DNA from 2 places in the Cupriavidus sp. 2KB_3 genome. Region 1 is predicted to be linked to the other one. Evidence: predicted binding sites of a transcription regulator. Region 1 holds the regulator's gene; the other holds the start of a gene.

The links. The regulator HrcA, encoded in region 1, represses chaperone genes, less so after heat shock. The targets are predictions, from matches to a motif close to TTAGCACTCNNNNNNNNNGAGTGCTAA.
Region 2: the regulator HrcA is predicted to act here: its motif matches at 1,768-1,794, upstream of rpoH (RNA polymerase sigma factor RpoH).

What each region holds. Positions count from the first base shown of each region.
Region 1 is NZ_JBFRHD010000005.1:46,970-50,378, reverse strand. Features, by position in the region: gene AB4120_RS06330 (hypothetical protein) at 1-11, shown strand, start outside; gene AB4120_RS06325 (RNA-binding S4 domain-containing protein) at 20-415, opposite strand; gene hemH (ferrochelatase) at 435-1,550, opposite strand; gene hrcA (heat-inducible transcriptional repressor HrcA) at 1,614-2,663, opposite strand; gene AB4120_RS06310 (NAD kinase) at 2,765-3,409, shown strand, end outside.
Region 2 is NZ_JBFRHD010000002.1:53,457-56,865, forward strand. Features, by position in the region: gene ybiB (DNA-binding protein YbiB) at 1-610, shown strand, start outside; gene AB4120_RS02020 (pirin family protein) at 627-1,502, opposite strand; gene rpoH (RNA polymerase sigma factor RpoH) at 1,931-2,815, shown strand; gene AB4120_RS02030 (SCO family protein) at 2,884-3,409, opposite strand, start outside.

The DNA.
Region 1 (3,409 bases):
ACAACCGCTGAATCTATCCCTAACTTCTGAAGTCGTCGATCCGGCGCCGGTCGCGCTTGGTCGGGCGGCCCTGTAGCTGCGCCGTCGGCTCGGGCTGCATGCGCCGCCGTTCCGCCTCTTCCAGGCGCCGGGCCTGGCTTTCCGGGGCTTCGGCATACAGCGACTGCGCCACGGGCGCCGGCCCGCGCGAGGCGGCCACGCCCTTCACCTCGATCTCCCAACGCTGCTGGTGCGCGTGGATCATCACGGCATCGCCGGGCTTCACTTCGCGTGAATTCTTGACCGGCTGGCCGTTGACCTCCACCCGGCCCCGCTCCACGGCCTCCGCCGCCAGCGAGCGCGTCTTGAAGAAGCGCGCGCACCACAGCCATTTGTCGATGCGTTGCCGGGCATCCGCCTCGAAGTCCACGTCCATCGTCTAACTCCTTGATTCCTTACGCCGCAGCGCCCCGGGTCTGCGCCCGCGAGCGCCGCGCTTCCAGCTCGTGCGGATGCGGCTGGCGCAGCGGCCAACCCTGCAGATGCTGCAGTGCGATCTCGGCCAGCCCGGCAATCCAGTAGTCCGCATCATTCAGGCAGGGAATGAATTGGAATTCCTGGCCGCCCGCCACGCGGAATTCGGACTGCCCTTCCATGGCGATTTCCTCGAGCGTCTCGATGCAATCGGCCGGAAAGCCCGGGCAGAACACGTCCACGCGATGCGTGCCGACCTTGCCCAGTTCGGTCAGCGTCGGCGCGGTATAGGGCTGGAGCCATTCGGCCTTGCCAAAACGAGACTGAAACGTCACTTGATACTGGCCCGGCTGCAGACCCAGCGCCTCGCCCAGCATCCGCCCGGTCTTCAGGCATTCGCAGTGGTAGGGGTCGCCCAGATCCAGCAGCCGGCGCGGCAAGCCATGGAAGGACAGGATCAGTTTGTCGCCCCGGGCGAAGTCAGGCATGCCGTGCTGCGCCCAGAAGCCGCTCACCTGCTGCTGCAGGGCGGAAATATAGGCGGGATGATCGTGGAAGTGCTTGACCAGTCGCAATTCCGGCTGATTGCGCCAGCCGGCCAGCACGCGGAAGACCTCGTCGAAGGCGGTGGCCGTGGTCGTGCCCGAAAACTGCGGATAAAGTGGCAATAGCAGCACTTGCTCCATGCCCTGCCGGCGCAGCGCTTCCATGACCGAGGCGATCGACGGATTGCCATAGCGCATGGCGCAGGCCACGGTCACGTCGTGGCCAAGCCGGTGCATGTGCTGTTGGAGCGCATGGGCCTGACGCTCGGTGTACACCAGCAGCGGCGAGCCGGTCATGTGCGCCTCGCGCAGCCAGATCGACTCGTACTTCATGGCCGATGCGCGCGAGCGGAACGGCAGGATCAGCCCGTGCAGGATCGGCAGCCAGGCCAGACGCGGGATCTCGACCACGCGCGGGTCGGACAGGAACGCGCGCAGATACTGCCCCACCGCCTTGGGCGTGGGCGCATCCGGCGTGCCGAGGTTGATAAGCAGGATGGCCGTGCGGGGCGCCTGGCCATGCTGGTAAGCCGGTTCTGCCGAGAACGTCATAGGGTTTCCGGAAATGGCGGGCGCCACGCGCGCGCTGTCACGTGGCATGCCCGCGCGCAGCAATCAGTTCTGGGAGAGCGCGCTCGAGAGCAGCCGCGCGGTGATGTCGACGATCGGAATCACCCGTTCGTAGGCCATCCGCGTCGGGCCGATCACGCCGAGCGTGCCGACGATCTGCCCATCGACACCATAGGGTGCGGTGATGACGGCCATGTCTTCGAGCGGCACGAGCTGGCTTTCGCCCCCGATGAAGATCTGTACGCCCTGCGCGTGGCTCGAGACATCGAGCAACTGCAGCAGGTTGGTCTTGTGTTCGAAGACATCGAACAGCCGGCGCAGCTTGTCCATGCTGGACGACAGGTCTTCCACCTCGAGCAGCTTGCGCTCGCCGGAGATGAACACCTGGTCGTCGTCCTCGGCCATGGCGCTGCTGCCGGCCTCCACGGCGGCCTGCATCAGCGCTGACATGTCGCGGCGGAGATCCTGCAATTCCACCCGCAAATGGCTGCGCACGGCATCGAAACTCATGCCGGCGTAGTGGGAATTGAAGAAATTGGCCGCCTCGATCAGCTGGGCGGGGGTGTACGGCAGTTCGGTCTGGATAATGCGGTTCTGGACGTCGCCCTCGGGGCTGACGATGATCAGCAGGATGCGCTTCTCCGACAGGCGCATGAACTCCACCTGGCGGAACGACTGGCCCCGGCGCGGCGTCATGATCACGCCGGCAAAGCGCGAGAGGTTAGACAGCGTGTGCGCGGCGGCGGTAATCATCCGCTGCGGCCCCAGCTGCTGCCCGCCCAACTGGCCCTGGATCTGGCCGGTCAGCGCGGCCAGTTCGGCCGTCATCTCCACCGTGCCGCCCTCCAGCGGGCGCGCCGTGAGCATCGAATCGACGAACAGCCGGTACCCGCGCGGCGTGGGAATCCGGCCGGCCGACGTGTGCGGGCTGGCGATGAACCCCATTTCCTCGAGGTCGGACATGACATTGCGGATGGTCGCCGGCGAGAGATCGAGACCCGAGTACTTGGACAGGGTGCGCGAGCCCACGGGCTGGCCTTCGGCGATGTAGCGCTCGATCAGGGTCTTGAGAAGCGTTTTCGAACGTTCGTCCATAGTGCCCCGATTTTAAACAACTTTCCCCGGTTCGGGCGGGCTTCGCACCGGCGTGTGCCCGGCTACTGACAATGGTCATGACGGTATGGTCTAATCCCGGCATGTCTGCCCCCCAGAACCCAGCCATCGCCCCCGCCGCCGCGCCCCGCGCCGCGTTCCAGACCGTTGCCCTGGTCGGCCGGTACTCGACCGCCGGCATCGAGGGCCCGCTTGAGGAATTGGCCGCCTGCATCTCCCGCAACGGCCAGGACGTGGTCTTCGAGCGCGAGACCGCACAGGCCACCGGCCTCTCCGGCTACCCGGTATTCTCCGCCGACGAGATCGGGCGCGAGGCCGACGTGGCCGTGGTGCTCGGCGGCGACGGCACGCTGCTGGGCCTGGCCCGCCAGCTGGCCGGGCTCGACGTGCCGCTGATCGGCGTGAACCATGGCCGGCTGGGCTTCATGACCGACATCCCGCTTGAAGACGTGACGCGCGCCCTGCCCGAGATGCTGGCTGGCCGCTACGAAGCCGAGACCCGCATGCTGCTGGAATCCCGCGTGATCCGCGACGACAGCGTGATCTTCTCCGCGCTGGCGTTCAACGACGTGGTGGTCAACCGCTCGGGCATTTCCGGCATGGTCGAGCTGGCCGTCTCGGTGGACGGCTATTTCATGTACAACCAGCGTTCGGACGGCCTGATCGTCTCCACGCCCACCGGTTCCACCGCCTACGCGCTGGCCGCCGGCGGGCCGATTCTGCATCCT
Region 2 (3,409 bases), on a different contig from region 1:
CGACGGCCGGGTGACGAGCATGCAACTGTTCGAGGCCCTCGGCGTGCCGCTCTGCGCCACGCCGCAGGCCGCGCAGGACCAGCTGCGCGCCGCCGCCAATCCGCTGGCCGTGCTGCCGATCGATGTGCTGTCTCCAGCGCTTTCGCGCCTGCTCGACAAGCGCCCGATCATCGGCCTGCGCAATTCCTCGCACACCATCGTCAAGATGCTGCAACCGGTAGGCAGCCACACGCCGGCCGAGGCGCTACGGCTCTATAGCTACACCCATCCGGAATATCGCGAGACGCTGACTGACTACTTCTCCCACGAGCCCGCCAACGTGCTGCTGGCGCGCGGGACCGAAGGGGAAGTGGTGGCGGATGCCCGCCGCAGCAGCCGCATCGACTGGCTCCACGATGGCCATCAGCGGACGATGGTCGATCCGGCAAGCGGGTCGATTGGCGAGGTACCCGAGCTGCCGCCCGGCACCGACGTCGGCCTGACCGCCGCCTGGATCCGCAAGGTGCTCGATGGCGACGTGCCGGTGCCGGCGCCGATCGCCACGCAGGTGGCGACCATCCAGGACTGCCTGAAGCAGGCCACGCGCGTGGCCTGGGCCAGTCCGGTCTGACGACGCCTGTGGACGCTCAGGGCCGGCGCGGGGGCAGCGGAATCCGCTCGGTCTCGCCCGGCACGTGGGGGAACTCGTCGTTCTCCCAGCGGCGCGCGGCGTCGTCGATGTCTTCCTTGGTGCTCGCCACGAAATTCCAGTAGATGAAGCGATGGCCGTCGGTCGGATCACCGCCCAGCAGCATCACGCGTGCGGCGGTAGTAGCGGTCAGCGTGGCCGGCTCGCCCGGCACCAGCACGGCGAGGTGTTCCCCCGCCAGCGCCTCGCCATCGATCGTCACATCGCCTTCCACCGGATAGAGCCCGCGCTGCACATGCTCGGGCGGAATCACCAGCGTCGCGCCGGCTTCCATGTCGATGGCCACGTAGAGCGTGCGGCTATACACCCGCACCGGGGATTCCGCGCCGAAGGCATCGCCAGCAATCACGATCATCCGCACGCCGGGCAGTTCCAGCTTGGGCAGCGTGGCGCCGGGATGGTGGTGGAACGACGGCGGGTCCTTCTCATGCGCCTTCGGCAACGCCACCCAGGTCTGGATGCCGTGCAGCAGCGGGCCGGCCTGGCGCGCGGCGTCTGGCGAGCGCTCCGAGTGCGTGATGCCGATGCCGGCGGTCATCCAGTTCACGTCGCCGGGGCGAATCACCTGCTCGCTGCCCAGGCTGTCACGGTGCGTGATCTCGCCCTCGAACAGATACGTCACGGTCGCCAGGCCGATATGTGGATGTGGGCGCACATCCATGCCACTACCCGGCGGCATGGACACGGGACCGAGGTGATCGAAGAAGATAAAGGGGCCCACGGTCTGCGTGGCGGCGGCGGGCAGCAGGCGGCGGACCGTGAACTCGCCGATGTCCCGCACATGGGGCTTGAGCAAGTGTTCGATGGCAGACATGACAGGACTCCTGGCAATGGGATAACTGCGAGACAACAGTGAGATAACAGCGAAAAGCGGGGCTCCAGTGTAGCGAAATGCGCAATTCAGCATCCCGAAATCACGATGAAACCGATTGGGGCAAGTTCCCTCTAACCATGGTACGCGACGCTGGCGGCCCGCCAGCCCTTGCCAGACAAGGCGCGGACGTCGCACCGAGACCTATTACGCTATCCCAATAACAATATCCATTGGCCGGAACTATCAACCCTATAGACGCTCTAACTTAGCACTCGCCGAACCTGAGTGCTAATATGCGTTGCAGTGCGGTGTCTCTTCCGATTCTGGAATCGAGGCACGCCGGCAACCTACCGCCGGATGCGAAAGGAGCAATAAGCGTGACCGCAGTTCTGTCTGCCGACCAAACCAAGATTTCCGGCCGTCTGCCGATGGCCCCCCAGAATGCCGCCGCTGGCAGCCTCGCGCTCGCCTTCCCCGGCACACTGGGCAATCTGGATAGCTACATCCAGGCTATCCACCGTATTCCGCTGCTGACCGCCGAGGAAGAGCAGCGCCTCGCGCGGGAGCTGCGCGACCATGAATCCGTCGATGCCGCCCGCCGGCTGGTGATGTCCCACCTGCGTCTGGTGGTGTCCATCGCCCGCCAGTACCTGGGCTATGGCCTGCCGCATGCGGACCTGATCCAGGAAGGCAATATCGGCCTGATGAAGGCCGTGAAGCGCTTCGACCCCGATCAGGGCGTGCGTCTGGTGTCGTACGCCATGCACTGGATCAAGGCCGAAATCCATGAATACGTGCTGAAGAACTGGCGCATGGTCAAGGTGGCCACCACCAAGGCCCAGCGCAAGCTGTTCTTCAACCTGCGCAGCCACAAGACCGGCGCGCACACGTTCACGCCCGAGCAGGTGGAAGCCGTGGCGCGCGAGCTGAACGTGAAGCCCGAGGAAGTGATGGAGATGGAGACCCGCCTGTCGGGCGGCGACCTGGCGCTGGAAGGCCAGATCGACGACGGCGAGGAGGAATTCGCCCCCATCGCGTATCTGGCGGACAACCACAACGAGCCGACCCGCGTGCTCGAGGCCAAGCGCCAGGACCGCATGCAGGTGGAAGGGCTGGTCGAAGCGCTGGAGCGTCTGGACGCCCGCAGCCGCCGCATTATCGAGGCGCGCTGGCTGGACGTGAACGACGACGGCTCGGGCGGCGCCACGCTGCATGAGCTGGCCGACGAGTTCGGCGTCTCCGCCGAGCGCATCCGTCAGATCGAGGCGGCCGCGATGAAGAAGATGAAGGGTGCGCTGGCGGCTTTCGCCTGATCCTCCGCTCCCCGCAATGCAAGAGGGCCGGTCATGTTGACCGGCCCTTTTTTCGTCCTGCGCGCAGCTTACGACAGCAGCAGCTTCAGATCATGCGCGATCGGGTCCGGCCCCTGGCCGTGGCGCAGGAACAGGCGCAGCTGGCCGTTGGTATCGAAGACATAGCTGCCGGCCGAGTGATCCACGGTGTAGTTGTTCGGCGAGGTGCCCGGCACCTTGGCGTAGAAGACCTTGAAGTCCTTGGTCACCTTCTTCAGCGCTGCCTCGTCGGCCGGGCGCAGGCCCAGGAAGCGGGCGTCGAAGGCGGGCACGTACTGACCGAGCAACTCGCCGGTGTCGCGTTCCGGGTCCACGGTGACGAACAGCACCTGCACCTTGTCGGCGTCCGGGCCGAGCTTGTCCATCACCGCCTTCAGCTCGGCCATGGTGGTCGGGCAGACGTCCGGGCAGTGCGTGTAGCCAAAGAACATCACCACGTCCTTGCCCTTGAAGTCGGCCAGCGTGCGGGTCTTGCCGCTCGGGTCCAGCAGTGCGAAGTCCTTGCCGAACTCGGTAGCGCCCGAGATATCCACGTTCTTGAACGAGGGCTTGGGC